Regions from separate parts of the Allobosea sp. 01N443 genome, predicted to be linked through region 3. Evidence: predicted binding sites of a transcription regulator. Region 3 holds the regulator's gene; each other region holds the start of a gene.

What was found. The regulator PhoB, encoded in region 3, activates phosphate uptake and scavenging genes when phosphate is short. The targets are predictions, from matches to a motif close to TGTCATNNANCTGTCAT.
Region 1: a site for PhoB is predicted at 2,046-2,062, ahead of AC1DRP_RS24580 (DUF47 domain-containing protein). Genes of this name have one in related genera too.
Region 2: a site for PhoB is predicted at 1,364-1,380, ahead of AC1DRP_RS21705 (glycerophosphodiester phosphodiesterase). Genes of this name have one in related genera too.

What each region holds. Positions count from the first base shown of each region.
Region 1 covers NZ_JBFTRC010000123.1:1,097-4,666, forward strand. Annotated here, with positions in the region: gene AC1DRP_RS24570 (methyl-accepting chemotaxis protein) at 1-1,749, shown strand, start outside; tRNA gene AC1DRP_RS24575 (tRNA-Ile) at 1,871-1,946, shown strand; gene AC1DRP_RS24580 (DUF47 domain-containing protein) at 2,076-2,720, shown strand; gene AC1DRP_RS24585 (inorganic phosphate transporter) at 2,733-3,570, shown strand, end outside.
Region 2 covers NZ_JBFTRC010000096.1:20-3,132, forward strand. Annotated here, with positions in the region: partial or broken gene AC1DRP_RS21695 (RsmB/NOP family class I SAM-dependent RNA methyltransferase) at 1-657, opposite strand, end outside; gene AC1DRP_RS21700 (hypothetical protein) at 1,070-1,210, shown strand; gene AC1DRP_RS21705 (glycerophosphodiester phosphodiesterase) at 1,431-2,600, shown strand; gene AC1DRP_RS21710 (hypothetical protein) at 2,673-2,942, opposite strand.
Region 3 covers NZ_JBFTRC010000002.1:33,231-43,650, reverse strand. Annotated here, with positions in the region: gene AC1DRP_RS01210 (lysylphosphatidylglycerol synthase domain-containing protein) at 1-615, shown strand, start outside; gene AC1DRP_RS01205 (hypothetical protein) at 709-999, opposite strand; gene AC1DRP_RS01200 (ATP-binding protein) at 1,614-2,675, shown strand; gene pstS (phosphate ABC transporter substrate-binding protein PstS) at 2,776-3,801, shown strand; gene pstC (phosphate ABC transporter permease subunit PstC) at 3,897-4,868, shown strand; gene pstA (phosphate ABC transporter permease PstA) at 4,882-5,769, shown strand; gene pstB (phosphate ABC transporter ATP-binding protein PstB) at 5,814-6,614, shown strand; gene phoU (phosphate signaling complex protein PhoU) at 6,663-7,382, shown strand; gene phoB (phosphate regulon transcriptional regulator PhoB) at 7,416-8,114, shown strand; gene AC1DRP_RS01165 (YnfA family protein) at 8,234-8,554, opposite strand; gene AC1DRP_RS01160 (TIGR03862 family flavoprotein) at 8,629-9,846, shown strand; gene greA (transcription elongation factor GreA) at 9,856-10,323, opposite strand.

The DNA.
Region 1 (3,570 bases), on a different contig from region 3:
AGCGAGCTCGGCGGCATCCTGCGCGAGATCGCGCAGATCAGCGATAGCTCGCAGCTTGGAACCGCGCGCGAACGCTTCCAGGCCATTGCCAAGCTTGTCCGCACCGGCCTCGCCGACGCTGAGAAGATCGTGCCGAACCAGGGCCGCGTGCGCTCGGTCAATGCGATCCTCAACGTCGCCGAAGGAAGCAGCGGCCTTTTCGACGTGCGCGACCGCGACATCGTGACTCAGGGCGCAATCCGCGCCGGCCTGTCGGACCTCAATCGCGCGGCCGAAGTGGTGCGCCGCGAGGTCGAGACGCTGGTCAAGGCGGCTCGTGACGAGGCGCATTCGGCGGGCACGTCGACCGGCAACCTGATCGAGGACAGCAAGTGGTGGCTCGGCGCAATCGGTCTCGGCTCGCTGCTCGTCGCGCTGGCGCTCTCGCTCTTCTATGTCCGCCCGATGATCGTCGGCCGTCTCAACAAGCTGTGGACGGCGACACGGGCCATTGCCGATGGGCAGCTGGACGCAACCGTCGAGACCAAGGGCAATGACGAGATCTCGGACATTGCGCGCAGCGTGCTGCTGTTCCGCGACAATGCCTTGGCGCTGCGAGCCGCCGAAGCTGCGAAGATCGAGGACGAGGCCCTGGCGCAGCGGCGCCGCCGTGAGATGATGCAGGAGCTGGGGGAGGCCTTCGGCCAGGTGGTCGAGGCCGCGGCCGCCGGCGACTTCAGCCGCCGCGTCTCGGCAAGCTTCGCAGATGCCGAGCTCAACGCGCTTGCGGGTTCCGTCAATGCCCTGCTCGAAACCGTCCAGGCCGGGCTTTCGGAAACCTGCGAAGTGCTGGCCGAACTGTCGGCTGGCCAGCTCTCGACCCGGGTCGAGGGCAGCTATCACGGCGCTTTCGCCGAGCTCAAGGACGGCGCCAACGGCCTCGCCGAAGAGTTTGAAAGCACGCTCGCGCGTCTTTCGGATACGGTTTCGGCCGTGCGCAGTGCGACCAGCGAGATTCTCGATGGTGTCACCGACCTCGCCGAGCGTACGACGGAAGAAAGCAACGCTGTCTCGATGGCGACCAATCAGCTCGGCGCCTTCGCGGGCACCGTGAAGAAGACGGCCGACGAGGCCTCGCAAGCCATGGGCATGGCCGAGAGCGCCGAGCAGCGTGCCCAGCAGGGCGAAAAGGTCGTCGCCTCGGCGCTGGACGCGATGCGCCGCATCCGCGCGTCGTCGGACAAGATCTCGGAAGTCATCTCGATGATCGACGAGATCGCCTTCCAGACCAACCTGCTTGCGCTCAATGCGGCAGTGGAGGCGGCGCGCGCCGGCGACAGCGGCCGCGGTTTCGCGGTCGTCGCGGCCGAGGTGCGCAGTCTCGCGAAGCGCTCGGCGGATGCCTCGAACGACGTCAAGCGCCTGGTCGAGGCCGCGCATGGCGATGTCGCGGTCGGTGTCGGCCTCGTCGAGGAGACCTCGGCGATGTTCGAAAGTATTGTGTCCTCGGTCAACGATCTCTCCGGACTGATGAACGGCATCTCGCAAACGGCGCGGAGCCAGGCAAGCGACGTTTCCGCCATCAACAACGAGATCGACGGCATCGGCACGATGGCGCATCAGAATGCTGCGCTGGTCGAGGAGACGAATGCCGCGCTCGCACTGACGGATGAGCAGACCCGCGCGCTGACCGAACATATCGGGCGCTTCCAGTTCCGCGAGGGACACGTCGCCGGGCACGGCGGGGCGTCGGTCGCCCGGGCGGCCTGAGCGATCCACTGCATCCAACCATTGCTAACGGCCCCGCTCGCGAGACGCAGCGGGGCCGTTTCAGTTGCGGGGGCTGCCTGGGGTCTTGCGGGACAGAAGGCGAGGGTGTTAGGCGAAGAGCGGGCCGGTAGCTCAACGGTTAGAGCTCGCTGCTCATAACAGCGCCGGTGCCGGTTCGAATCCGGCCCGGCCCACCATTTCCCTCTCAATCACCTAGCGACGGCCGCCCTCGGGATTACGCCCCGTGCGATCGCGCATGCCGCTTTACAGCGATATACCAACCGCTTATCGCGATTGTGACGGATCGATGACATAACGAGGCGCCGATGCTCGGCTGGTTTCAGAAGCTCCTGCCCAAGGAGCCCAAGTTCTTCGACCTGTTCGAGAGCCATTCCAGGACATTGGTGGCAGGTGCCGCGGCCCTGAACGGCCTCCTCAGGGGCGAAACCCCGGTGGAGGCAGGTTGCACCGAGGTGCTTTTCCAGGAAAATCGCGCTGACGAGATCGCCGCGGAGGTAATGCTGGAAGTCGGCCGCACCTTCATCACGCCCTTCGACCGTGGCGATATCGAGGAGCTGATCGGTTCGATGGACGATGCCATCGACCAGATGCAGAAGACCGTAAAGGCGATCACGCTGTTCGAGGTTACGAGCTTCGAGCCCTGCATGAAGGAACTCGGGGCGGTCATCGTCCAGGCGTCCGAGCGCGTCGTCGTGCTGCTGCCGATGCTGCGCGACATCAAGAAACATGCGATTTCGATCGGCGCACTCGCCAAGGATATCCGGGCCATCGAGGAGCGATCCGACGAACTGCACGACCAGGGCCTGAAGGCGTTGTTCAAGGCGCACCAGACTTCGGACACGATGGGTTTCATCGTCGGCGCAGAGATCTACGACCATCTCGAGAAGGTGGTGGACCGTTTCGAGGATGTCGCCAAGCGCGTCAGCCGTATCGTCCTCGAACATCTCTAGGCGGTTGGCCCGGTGGATTTCTCAAGCGTCGCCTTTGCCCTGGTCTTCCTGATCGCGGTCGCGCTTCTGTTCGATTTCCTGAACGGACTTCACGATGCGGCCAATTCGATCGCGACCATCGTCTCGACCAGGGTTCTGGCGCCGCGCTGGGCGGTGTTCTGGGCTGCCTTCTTCAATTTCATCGCGTTCCTGTTCTTCGGCCTGCATGTCGCCGAGACCGTCGGGTCCGGCATTGTCCAGACCGCCATCGTCGATGACCGTGTCATCTTCGGTGCCCTGACCGGCGCCATCGTCTGGAATGTCGTCACCTGGATTGCAGGCATTCCGTCGAGTTCGTCGCATGCACTGATCGGCGGACTGGTCGGGGCCGGGCTGAGCAAGGCTGGCTTCTCGTCGATCGTCTGGTGGGGGCTCGGCAAGACCTTCGTCGCGATTTTCATGTCTCCGGCCATCGGCTTCGCCCTGGCGCTGGTCCTCGTCCTGATCGTCTCCTGGGTGTTCCTGCGCGTGGCCCCTATCAAGGTCGACAGCACCTTCCGGCTGCTGCAGTTCGTTTCGGCTTCGCTCTACTCGCTCGGACACGGGGCGAATGATGCGCAGAAGACGATGGGCATCATTGCGGTGCTGCTGTTCTCGCATGGCATGATGGGCGAGACGTTCTCGGTGCCGTTCTGGGTCGTCATCTCCTGCCAGGCGGCCATGGCATTCGGCACGCTCTGTGGAGGTTGGCGGATCGTTCACACCATGGGCTCGAAGATCACCCGGCTTTCACCCCAGCAGGGTTTCTGCGCGGAGACGGGCGGCGCGATCACGCTGTTCATGGCGACCTATCTCGGCATCCCCGTCTCGA
Region 2 (3,113 bases), on a different contig from region 3:
CGAGCCCTCGTCCTGGATCTCGAAGGCGCCCTCGAAGAAGCTCGGCTCGCTCTGCAGCGAAGGGCCGCGCCCATCCGCCCCCGGCAGGAAGCGGATCGCATCAGGGGACCATGCCCCCGCCTCCGCTCCAAGATGAGCGAGTTCCGCCAACACTTTGGCCTGATTCGACTTAAGGCGATTGACGCGGATATCGATCGGCGCACGATCGGCCAGTGCGGCGCCTTCCGACACGGCCTGCTCGCCAAAGCTCGCTGAGAAAGCAGGCCAAAGCCACTCAGGCACATCGGCGCGGACCCAGCCCGGTGCGTCGTCGAGATCGAAGGTGATCAGCCGGGTCGCCTCCTCGCGCGTCAGCGGCGCGGGCGCGTGGTTCTCGCCCGAGCACAGTTCGGCGATCTCTTCCATCCGGAGTTCGCGCAGGCCGGCGAGCATGCCGAGAACCATCGCGCGCGAGGTCTCCTCGCCCATGGCGAAGGCCGAGGAGGAGCGGCGGCGGAGCGCGTCATAGACCAGGGTCGCAATTGCGGCACGATCCTTCGACCCGGCAAAGCGCCGCGACAGACCCCAATCCTTCAGGGCGTCGGATGCCGGCCGGCGACGCTGTATGATATCGTMCAGCACCTCGATGGCGGCGCTGRTGCGGGCGGCAGGGGTCATTGCGTCGTTCCGTCTGGTGCCGGCGTGTGCGGCATAATCTCGGCGCTGTGGTGTCATATAGACGAGGCAGGGGCAACAACGTCTCGACCGGATACTTGAGGCGAAGGCATGTCCCGGACATTCCGTCCCGGTTGAGCAGACGTTCTGCTCCGCCGCTCACGGGCGCTCATGACCTGGCCACCACTCCGGCCGATCTTGCGGCACTCTCCCCGAATGCCGCAATCCGCATGGCGAGCCGGGCTTCCCGGGCTTACGGTCCTCATCGCAGGATGATCCGGCAACCGAGGCTGGTTGCGCTTGCTGCGTCCAGCTTGAAAATCGACGTATTACCATGTGAAGCCGTCTGCTTGACGAAGCGTCGTCGTCAGCGGCACACCGGGGGCGATCGCTCCGATCAAGTGGAAACCACGCCATGCAGCGCTTTTGCCGAATCACGCTTGCCGGTCTTCTTGCCCTGGCCCTCACGGCCTGCGCCACAACACCGCCGCCAGACCTGACGCCGCCCCCGCAGAAGCGCCTCGACGCCAAGACGACGCTCGAAAACAAGCGCTGAGCCCGCAGCCGATCACAAGCGTCGCTCTGGCTTGGCCGGGCGACGCTTCTGCCGGGCCTCTCGATCGTCGTCCGTCAGGACGCGCCACGATACAGACCGGACGGGCAGCGCCCCCGCGCCTCGCCACAAAGTTGTCCTTGCGGCACAAGACCACTTCACGGAGCTGTCATATCGTCTGATCATGGTCGCGCGCTCTTGCCGCGATCAGGGAACAGATCCGATGAAACAGACGCTACTTTCGGCCACGATGCTGGCCGCCCTTGCCTGCGGCGGCGTTGCTGCCACATCGCCCGCCTTCGCCCAACCCGTGCCGACCCTCGATGGGAAGAAGCCCCTCATCGTCGGTCACCGCGGCGCCAGCGGCCACAGGCCCGAGCACACGCTCGAATCCTACAAGCTGGCGATCGAACAGGGCGCCGATTTCATCGAGCCGGATCTTGTCGCGACCAAGGACGGCGTACTCGTCGCACGGCACGAGCCGATGCTGAGCGGCACCACGGACGTTTCGGAGCGACCGGAATTCGCTGCTCGCAAGACTGTCAGGAAGGTCGACGGTGTCGACACCAATGACTGGTTCGCCGGGGATTTCACCCTCGCGGAGATCAAGACGCTGCGCGCCAAGCAGGCGATGCCCGATCGCGACCAGTCGCATAATGGCAAGTTCCCGATCCCGACGCTGCAGGAGATCATCGATCTCGCCAAGGCCGAAAGCACCCGGACCGGCCGCACCATCGGCATCTATMCCGAGACCAAGCACCCGATCTTTCATGCCGCGATCGGGCTGCCGCTCGAGGACCGCCTGCTCGATCAGTTGAAGGCGGCCGGCTGGACCGAAAAGTCCTCGCCCGTGATCATCCAGAGCTTCGAGACGGCCAATCTCAAATATCTGCGCGGCAAGACGCAACTGCGCCTCGTCCAGCTCGTCGATGCCGATGACGTCGACAAGGATGGCGGCATCGTGCTGGCCGCGCCCTTCGACAAGCCCTACGATTTCGTCGTCACCGGCGACAAGCGCACCTTCAAGGACCTGGTCACGGCCGACGGGCTGAAGGAGATCAAGACCTATGCCGACGGCGTCGGACCGTGGAAGCCCTATATCCTCGCCGGCAAGCAGACGATCGGCGAGGACGGCAAGCCGAAGGATCTGAACGGCGACGGCAAGATCGACGAGCAGGATCGGGTGCTGATCGCGCCGACCAATGTCGTCAAGGACGCGCATGCGGCCGGACTCTTCGTCCATACCTGGACGTTCCGCAGCGAGCCGAAGCGGCTAACCTCGAATTTCAAGAGCGATCCCGCTGCCGAGTACAAGGCCTTCTTCGATCTCGGCATCGACGGGCTGTTCTCGGACTTCCCCGATGCCGCCGTGAAGGCCCGCGACGCCAAATAAGCCAGCCCCAACGATCAGCAGCCCGCCCCGGATCACCAGGGCGGGCTTTCTCTTGCACATTTCAGCGGGAGATCAATCGCAGACCCGCGTCGTACGCCTGATCTCGCCACGCGGCGTTTCCTCGATGGTCCTCACGGTGCGGCAATCGCCGCGCCAGCTGCTGCGCTCCCAGCGGGCGCGATCGCGCATGCGCTCTTCGCGGCGGATTTCGCGGTCGATGGCGCGCTCGCGCGGCGAGCGTGGATCGACCGAGACGCCGCCCGGTCCAATGTTGATCGACTGGGCATAGGCGCCGCTCGTCGCAAGCAGGACAGCAGTCATCGTCGGAATGATGAATCTCATGATGCGTTCCTCCATTCTGCAGGCAAGAACGGGGTACATCCCGAATTGTTCCGGAATTTGATCGCGCCGATAGTGGAGAGATACGGGGGGCTATCTCTATCTATGCCTGTTGGATCAATCGCCATGGCAGCGTCCACTATGGCAGACGACGCTCGGTCCTCGCTCTAACCT
Region 3 (10,420 bases):
TACTGGATCTACTCGGCCAAGGGGGTGCGCGCCTCCGAGGTCGCTCGCCTGACGATTATCGCCGGCCTGACCTTCTGGCTCGGCCTCGGCGCGATCCTCAGCGCCTGCCTGTTCTATGCCACCGATTCTGTCGCGATGCTCGCGCGCACCTCGCCCTGGGTCGTGCAGGTCGTCGGTGGCGCCACGGGGCTCGCCATCCTCGGCTATCTCGTCTGGGTCGCGACCGAGGAACGCACTTTCCGGGTCCGCGGCTGGAATCTGCCGCTGCCGGGGCTCGGCATCACGCTAGGCCAGATGACACTTGGCGCCTGCGAGGTCTGCGCCGCCGCCGCCGTGCTCTTCGTACTGCTGCCCGGCGGCTATGGGCTGGAATATCCGGCTTTCCTGGCGGCCTATGTCTTCGCTTGCCTGATCGGCATCGCCGCCCATACGCCCGGCGGGTTGGGAGTCTTCGAGGCGACGATGCTCGTCGCGCTCAACCGACTGCCCTATGGTCATGTGCTTGGAGCCTTGCTGCTCTTCCGCATCATCTACTACCTGCTGCCCTTCATCCTGGCGCTGGTGATGCTGGCGCTGCACGAAATGATCCGCCGCATTAAGCGCCACGATATCTAGGGTGCCGCCCCTTCAGATCATCTGACCTGATCTCGTATCCGGTCAGATGATCCGACTGCTGTGATTGCCGCGTCTTTCTCGAAAGCCGACGCTTTAGCGGCTGCTGCGCGCTGCGTAGGCGACCTGGCGGCTGCTGCGCTTGTGCCCATACCAGGAGGCCTCGCGCGCGCCGACATCCGCATGGACGATGCCGTTCGAATAGGAACCGACGCCGCCGGTGCTCGCGAGGGCCTTGGCGGCAGCGACCGCGCTGCGTGTAGAGGCGGCTAGTGGCCTGAAGTCGATCGCCTTTCCGCTATAATGCTGCGAGTTCCGGGCATGGCGACCGCCGCAGGTCGAGGTGATCTTGATCGGGCCGATCTTGGCGACCAACTCGCTGATCATCGCCAGGGTTTCCGGTTTGAGGCAGCCCAACCCCTTCACTTGCGGTTGGAAGGAAACCTTGCCGGCGGGGACATTGGCTTGGGCGGTCGCAGGGAGGCATACTGCAACGCATGCAGCCAAGATAAAATGACGCATAAAAGACTCAACAAGACTAGGGAGAATGGAAGGCTCAAGCCACCAAATTCTTGGTCTGGCTGACCAGTTCCATGTCCGAATAGTGTCCGTAGAAGGCCAAAAGATGGCTGGCCATGCCGATGGTCATCGTTACATCGATTGAGCATCATTATCAGTAGCCTTTCCAAGTCCGATGTTGTCTCAATAAAACGATGATAATTGGCTGAAAATACATTCTTGATCTGAGCGAGAGCGGCCGGTCGCAATTCCGATCATGGTCGAGACAGCCTCGGCCTCCGCGGCGCCCGGCGCGTCGCCGATAGTGACCACCCAAGCGCGCTTCGTTCCTGCTGAGATCCTGGATGGCGTGGATTTCGCCCAGTGTCGCCGCGCGCTGTGGGGGGCCTCGCAAGTGCGGGGGGCATCTCGCCCGGAGCGATTGGCAGAGCGCGTGCCAGCCCCTATGAGGGCGCCAGCTTCCTCCTGATAGGCATGTTCACATGGTCGATGTCGTCGATCCCCACGCGCCGGCCACTGCAGCGCTGATCGAGGCGCTGGGTTCCGCCGTGGTGCTGCTCGATGCGCAAGGGGTGGCGCAGGCACTGAGCCCAGCGATGCGCGCGCTCATTCCGGCGCTCGAACGCGGCCAGTCGCTCACGCTCGTCCTGCGCGACCCCGACCTGATCGACGCGATCGAGCAGGTTTCGCGCCGTGGAGGGCGCCGGGTCATCGAGTTGGTCGAGCGCGTGCCGGTCGAGCGCACATTCCGCATCCACATCGCAGCTTTGACCGGCGGCGTCTGGCGTAATCCCGTGGTGCTGACCTTCGAGGATCTGAGTGAGCTGCGCGTCACGGAACGCATGCGCGTCGATTTCGTGGCGAATGCCAGCCACGAACTGCGCACGCCGCTCGCCTCCCTTCTCGGCTTCGTCGAGACCCTGCAGGGACCGGCGCGCAACGATACCGGCGCGCGCGACCGCTTTCTCGCCATCATGCGCGAACAGGGTCTGCGCATGGCGCGGTTGGTCGACGATCTGCTTTCGCTCTCGCGCATCGAGCTGCGCGCCCATCTCGCGCCGGACACGCCTGTCGATCTCTCCGCGATTTCGCGCGAGATCGTCGACTCGCTCACCCTGATGGCACGCGAGCGCAAGGTGGCGTTGAAGCTCGAGACGCCGACCCAGCCGGTCCAAGTCGCGGGGGACCGCGACGAGTTGCTGCGGCTGATGGAGAACCTCGTCGAGAACGCCATCAAATATGGCCGTGAGGGCGGCGTGGTTGCAATCAATGTGGTCGAGGGCGCGAGCGAAGCCAGCGTCAGCGTTCGTGACGACGGGCCAGGCATCCCGCCCGAGCATCTGCCCCGCCTCACCGAACGCTTCTATCGTGTCGACACGGCCGCGAGCCGCGAGGCCGGCGGCACGGGCCTTGGTCTCGCCATCGTCAAGCACATCGTGTTACGCCATCGCGGCCGTCTCACCATCGAGAGCGAGTACGGCAAGGGCGCCCTCTTCAAGGCGATCCTGCCGCGCCTCGGCGCGATGATGCGGAGCCCGTCCTGACCAATGTGACGGCGAACGTGACGGTCTGTCATCTGTCTGTCACATGGAAGGTGTTCTAGCGGGGCTGCTAAAGACTGCGACCCAGACGAGGACTCCTCTAATGCGCAAAATTCTCATTCTCGCGGCTGCGACGATCGGCTTGGCCGGCGTTGCCCAGGCCGCCGACATTACCGGCGCGGGCGCGACCTTCCCTTTCCCGATCTACTCGAAATGGGCTGAAGCTTATAAGAAGGAGACCAATATCGGTCTCAACTATCAGTCGATCGGCTCAGGCGGCGGTATCCGGCAGATCAAGGCCAAGACGGTTGCGTTCGGCGCGACCGATGCCCCGCTCAAGGGCGAGGACCTGACCAAGGACGGCCTGATCCAGTTCCCGACCGTCATGGGTGGCGTCGTTCCGGCCGTCAACATTGCCGGCGTCGAGCCGGGCAAGCTGAAGCTCACCGGCGCGATCATCGCCGACATCTATCAGGGCACCATCAAGAAGTGGAACGATCCCAAGATCGTCGCCATCAATGCCGGCCTGACCCTGCCTGACGCCAACATCAACCCGGTCTATCGTTCGGACGGCTCGGGCACGACCTTCGTCTTCACCGACTATCTCTCGCGCGTTTCGCCGGACTGGAAGTCGAAGATCGGCACCAACACGGCCGTGCAGTGGCCGGTCGGCATCGGCGGCAAGGGCAATGAGGGCGTCTCGGCCTCCGTCAAGCAGGTCGCGAACTCGATCGGCTATGTCGAGTACGCCTATGCCAAGCAGAACAAACTGGCCCATGCGCTGGTCGAGAACGCCGACGGCCAGTTCCCGGCTCCGGACGACAAGTCCTTCCAGGCCGCTGCCGCCAATGCGAACTGGAACGAGGCTCCCGGCTTCGGCATCTCGTTGAACAACCAGAAGGGCGCCCAGGCCTGGCCGATCACCTCCGCCACCTTCCTGCTCGTCCATGCCAAGCCGGAGAAGCCCGAAGAGGTGCAGTCCGCGCTGAAATTCGTCGACTGGGCCTTCAAGAACGGCGACAAGCTCGCGCTCGATCTCGACTACGTGCCGCTCCCGGCCAACGTCAAGGATCAGGTCCGCGCCGCCTGGAAGGGCGCCACCGACCCGGCTGGCAAGCCGATCTTCTGATCCATGCTATGACGCGAGGCGGGTTGTTCCCGCCTCGCGTTCGACTTTGTGAGACCCGTTTCCTCGTGCTTCTTATGCGACCGGAGTAACCACGGATGGCTGCCGTGACAGACCAGATGGCCGCGCCCGGCGCGCCCGCCATTCGCCGCACTCCAAAGGGCACCTTCGACATTGTCTTCCGCAATGCCAGCCGGGCCGCCGCGCTCTTCGTGCTGGTGCTGCTCGCGGGCATCATCGCCTCGATGATCATCGGCGGCTGGCCCGCCTTCCGCGAATTCGGCCTTGGTTTCATCACGTCCAGCGTCTGGGACACCCAGAACGAGCAGTATGGCGCCTGGCCTGCCATCGTAGGCACCTTGTCGACCGCGCTGATCGCGCTGGTCCTTGGCGTGCCGCTCTCGCTCGGCATCGCCGTCTACCTCACCCAGCTCGCGCCGCCCTGGTTCAAGCGCCCGGTCTCGACGACGATCGAGCTGCTCGCCGCCGTGCCCTCGATCATTTACGGCATGTGGGGTCTCTTCGTTTTCGTGCCGCTCTTCGCGGCCTATGTGCAGATCCCGGTCTCGAACATCGTCGAAGGCATTCCGCTGGTCGGCACCGTGCTGTATTCGCGCTCGCCCTCGGGGCTCGGCATCCTGACGGCCGGCATCATCCTCGCCTTCATGATCATCCCCTTCATCGCCTCGATCACCCGCGACATGCTGGAGCAGATCCCGTCCGTGCTGCGTGAGAGCGCCTATGGCATCGGCGCCACGACCTGGGAGGTCGTGCGCCATGTGCTGGTGCCGCAGGCCGGCGTCTCGATCATCGGCGCGATCATGCTCGGTCTTGGCCGCGCGCTTGGCGAGACCATGGCGGTGACCTTCGTCGTCGGCAATGCCAACCGGCTTTCGGCCTCGATCATGGACCCCGGCTCGACCATTGCCTCGCGCATCGCCAACGAATTCAACGAGGCGATGGGCCTGCAGCTCAACGCGCTGATCGCGCTCGGCTGCATCCTCTTCTTCGTCACCTTCGTCGTCCTCGTGATCGCGCGTATCCTTGTCGCGCGCGTCAAGTCCTTCTGAGCGGAGCCTGGCCATGAACAGCGCCGTCACCCCGCCCGCAACGACGCCTCATCAGGTCTGGGGCCGCGTCCGCCCCGCGCGCCGCACCGCGGATCGGGCGATGAAGATCATCGCCACCAGCTTCACCCTTCTCGCCATCTTCGTGCTGTTCTGGATTCTCGGCATGCTGCTCGTGAAGGGGATCGGCGGGCTCTCCGTCGCGACCTTCACCCAGGTGACGCCCGGTCCCGGCAGCGAGGGGGGCGGCCTTGCCAACGCCATTGTCGGCTCGATCGTGCTGACCTTCCTCGGCATCGCCGTGGCGACGCCGGTGGGCGTGCTCGCCGGCACCTACCTTGCCGAATACGGCAAGGGCTCCAAGCTCGCGGACCTGATCCGTTTCATCAACGACATCCTGCTCTCGGCGCCGTCGATCCTGATCGGCCTCTTCGTCTACGTCATCCTGGTCGAGCCATTCCGCGGCTATTCCGGCTGGGCCGGCGGCGTGGCGCTGGGCATCATCGCGATCCCGGTGATCGTGCGCACCACCGAGGACATGCTGCGCCTCGTGCCGAGCTCGTTGCGTGAAGCCGGTGCTGCGCTCGGCGCCCCGCCTTCGGTCGTCATCACCAGCGTGACCTGGCGGGCGGCGAAATCCGGCATGGTCACCGGTATCCTGCTGGCCCTGGCGCGCATCGCCGGCGAGACGGCGCCGCTGATCTTCACTGCGCTGAACAACAATTTCTGGTTCTCGCCCAGCCTCGTCGGCGGCGTCTCCAACCTGCCGGTGACGATCTACCAGTTCGCCTCCGCCCCCTATGAGAACTGGCAGCAACTCGCCTGGGCCGGTTCGCTGATCATCACCGTCTCGATCCTGTGCCTCTCGCTTATCGCCCGCCGTATCGTGCGGGGCGGCAAATGAACGGCCTTAAACCCTCGTCGCGTTCGATCTGAAGGAACAAGTCGATGCTTTCGACGCTGGAACTGAGCCCGCAAGCGCTTGATGCCGAGGCCCCCGTCCGGATCGCGGTCAAGAACCTCGATTTCTACTACGGCGAGCACAAGGCGCTGAAGAACATCAATCTCGACTTCCGGGACCGCCATGTCACGGCCCTGATCGGACCGTCGGGCTGCGGCAAGTCGACCCTGCTGCGCATTTTCAACCGGATCTACTCGCTTTATCCCGAGCAGCGCGCCACCGGCGAGATCCTGCTCGACGGCCGCAACGTCATCAGCAACGATATCGATGTGAACGAGCTGCGCTCGCGCGTCGGCATGGTGTTCCAGAAGCCGACGCCCTTCCCGATGTCGATCTACGACAATGTCGCATTCGGCATCCGCCTCTACGAGAAGCCACCGAAATCCGAGCTCGATGACCGCGTCGAGGGTGCGCTGCGCCGTTCCGCGCTCTGGGACGAGGTCAAGGACAAGCTGAAGACCTCCGGCATGGGCCTGTCCGGCGGCCAGCAGCAGCGCCTCTGCATTGCGCGGACCATTGCCCAGAAGCCGGAAGTCATCCTGTTCGACGAGCCGACCTCGGCGCTCGATCCGATCTCGACCGGCAAGATCGAGGACCTGCTCGAGCAGCTCAAGACCGACTTCACCATCGTCATCGTCACCCACAACATGCAGCAGGCGGCGCGTATCTCGCAGTACACCGCCTTCATGTATCTCGGTGAGGTGATCGAATTCGACGCCACCAACACCATCTTCATGAACCCGCACAAGAAGCAGACGCAGGACTACGTCACCGGCCGCTTCGGCTGAACCGGCGCCCAGCCTTCCAACTGCTTTGCCGACAAAGGATACGCCGCGATGACTGATCACATCGTCCGCTCATATGATGCCGATCTCGAGGGGATCCGCCGCAGCCTGGCCGAGATGGGGGGCATGTCGGAGCGCATGCTCGGCGATTCGACAGTCGCCCTGGTGCGCCGCGACACCGGGCTGGCACAGAAGGTCATCAGCGCCGACCAGCGCCTCGACAATCTGCAGCGCGAGGTAGAGGAGAAGGCGGTGCTCACCATCGCCCGGCGCCAGCCGCTCGCCAACGACCTGCGCGAGCTGATCTCCGCCATCCGCATCGCCGCCGATATCGAGCGTGTCGGCGATCTCGCCAAGAATATCGCCAAGCGCGCGGTCGCCATCTCCGGCCAGTTCCAGCCGCCGTCGCGCGCGGTCGTCGGCCTCGAGCATATGAGCCGCCTGGTTCAGGCCCAGCTCAAGGACGTGCTCGACGCTTACGCCGTCAGCAACGAGCAGAAGGCCATGGAGGTCTGGCGCCGCGACGATGAGATCGACGCGCTCTATACCTCGCTCTTCCGCGAGCTGCTCACCTATATGATGGAAGACCCGCGCAACATCACCTTCTGCACGCATCTCCTGTTCTGCGCCAAGAATGTCGAGCGCATCGGCGACCACACCACCAACATCGCCGAGACGATCCACTATCTCGTCACGGGCGAAGCCTTGGACGCAGCCCGCCCGAAGCTCGACACGACCAATATCCTTCTGGACGCCGCCACCGGTGAGTGACCGGCGCCCGACACCTTTGGGACCGAGTGAGACATGCCTGCACGCATCCTGATCGTTGAGGACGAAGAGCCGCTGACCCTGTTGCTGCGCTACAATCTCGAAGCCGAGGGCTTCGAGGTCGACAGCGTCGCGCGTGGCGACGATGCCGAGCTGCATCTGCGCGATCATACGCCGGACCTCGTGCTGCTCGACTGGATGCTGCCGGGCCTTTCCGGCATCGAGCTCTGCCGGAGGCTGCGGACCCGTCGCGATACCGAGCGGGTGCCGATCATCATGCTCACCGCCCGCGGCGAGGAAACCGAGCGTGTGCGCGGCCTCGCCACCGGGGCCGACGACTATGTCGTCAAGCCGTTCTCGCTGCCCGAGCTGATCGCCCGCATCCAGGCGTTGCTACGCCGCGCCAAGCCGGGTCATGTCGCCGGCCTGTTGGCCGCCGGCGATCTCGAACTCGACCGCACCACCCGCCGTGTCCGCCGCTCAGGCAGCGAGCTGCATCTCGGCCCGACCGAGTTCCGCCTGCTCGAATTCCTGATGCAGGCGCCGGGGCGGGTCTATTCCCGGGCCCAGCTGCTCGACGCGGTCTGGGGCCGCGACGTCTATATCGACGAGCGCACCGTCGACGTCCATGTCGGCCGGCTGCGCAAGGCGATCACTCCTGACAACGCCAAGGACCCGCTGCGGACCGTGCGCGGTGCCGGCTATGCCTTCGACGAGACCTTTGCGCGGAGCTGAGACTTGGATCATCGGGGACTTGGATCATCGGGCCGGATATCGAATCCGCCCGACGATCTAACCGTCTATGGTTGCATCGGCCTTCCCGAAAACCGCAATCCACCTTTCGGGCCGATACCCTAGCGCGGCCCTGCGATAATAATCGCCGCGCCGGCGAGGCAGATCAGCCCACCGATAATGTCCCAGCGGTCGGGGCGAAAGCCTTCCACGGCCCAGAGCCAGGCGAGCGAACTGACGATGTAGACGCCGCCATAGGCGGCATAGGCCCGTCCGGCGGCTTCGCTCTCCGCCAGCGTCAGCAGCCAGYCGAACAGGGCGAGCGAAAACAGTCCGGGTACGAGCCACCAGATGGGCTTGTCGAGCCGGAGCCAGCCCCAGAACGCGAAACAGCCGGCGATTTCGAGAATGGCTGCGCCGAAATAGGCGGCGATGGTCGGCATGGTTCGTCCCTGTCGATGGCCTTCGGGGCGGGATTACCCTTGACCGCAGGGCGCGCTGACGGCAAGCCGGACCGATGCCCACACATCACGTCGCCATTATTGGAGCAGGGCCCTCCGGGCTGATCGCGGCCGAGCGCCTTGCGGCAGCCGGGGACACCGTCACGATCTACGATCGCATGCCCTCGCCGGCCCGCAAATTCCTGCTGGCCGGGCGCGGCGGATTGAACCTTACCCATTCCGAACCGCTCGACAGGTTCCTGCCCCGCTATCGCGATGCGCAAGCCTGGCTGGAGCCGGCCATTCGCGCCTTCCCGCCACAATCCCTGCGCGACTGGGCCGATGCGCTCGGGCAGGACACGTTCGTCGGCAGCAGCGGCCGCGTCTTCCCGCGCGCCATGAAGGCCTCGCCCCTGCTGCGGGCATGGCTGCGCCGGCTCGATGGTCTCGGCGTCGCCTTCGCGCCTGGGCAGCGCTGGACCGGCTGGAGCGAAGCGGGAGCTCTGACGTTCCGGAGCCGCGATGGCGCCGATGTCGAGGCGCGGCCCGACGCGACGCTGCTCGCGCTCGGCGGTGCGAGCTGGCCACGGCTGGGTTCGGATGGTGGCTGGGCACCCTTGTTGGCGGCGCGCGGCGTTGCGATCGCGCCGCTGCGCCCGGCCAATGGCGGTTTCACGGTCGATTGGTCCCAGACCATGCGAGAGCGTTTTGCCGGAGTACCGTTGAAGCGCATCGTCCTGAGCTTCGGCGGCCAATCCGTGCCCGGCGAGGCGATGATCGATGCGACGGGTCTGGAAGGCGGCGCGGTCTATGCACTCTCTGCCCCGATTCGCGAGACGATCCTGCGCGAGGGCAGGGCGGTCATCACCATCGATCTGAGGCCCGATCACGAGGCGGCACTGCTGGTCCAGCGCCTCGCGCATCGTCGCAAGGGCGTGACGCTGAGCAATCATCTGCGCAAGGCTGCAGGTCTTGCTCCATCCGCGATTGCGCTGCTGCGCGAAGCGGCGAAGGGGCCACTCCCCGAAGACGCGGAGAGGCTGGCCGCACTGATCAAGGCCGCGCCTCTGGTGCTCACCGGTCTCAGACCGATCGAGCGGGCGATCTCCACCGCCGGTGGCGTCGCCGCGGCCGAGGTCGAGGAAGGCTTCATGCTGAAACGCTTGCCCGGTACCTTTGTCGCAGGCGAGATGCTGGATTGGGAGGCGCCGACCGGCGGCTATCTGCTGCAGGCCTGTTTCGCGACCGGAGTCGCAGCTGCAGCAGGGATTCAGGCCTGGCTCGCGGATAGCTGAACGATCGCCTCAGGAGATCGCGATGATCTCGACCGCCTCAGTGCCGATGCTGACGCTCTCGCCAATGCCCTTGCCCATCAGCGCGCTCGCCAACGGCGCGACATAGGGCAGCGTTCCGTGTGCCGGATCGGCCTCGTCCTCGCCGACCAGCCGCCAGTTCTGCTCGCGCCCATCGGCCCGGCGGATCGTCACTGTCGAGCCGAAGCGGACGATGTCGTGCCTTTCCTGCGCAGGGGCCAGCTTGGCGCTGGCGCGCCGCGCCGCCCAGTAGCGGAACTCGCGCCGCGTCTGAGCGATCTCGGTGCGGTCGCCTCCGGCCAGCGCCGCCGCGTGTTCGTCATGCCAGCGCGCCAGCTGGGCCTCGATCTGTGCGAGCCCCTCAGGCGTCACGAGGTTCGGGTGAGGCGAGACTGGCCGGTCCGGCAGCTCGTCCAGGGTCCCTCTTTCCTCTGCTTCCTTGACGAAGGCGCGAGTCATTCTGGCCTCCTCCTATTGATCTCGGCACATCCGGCGAACCGGACCACAGCTTTCAGTGTTACGTCCTCACGACTGCTTGCGATGCAGCGCCAACCCG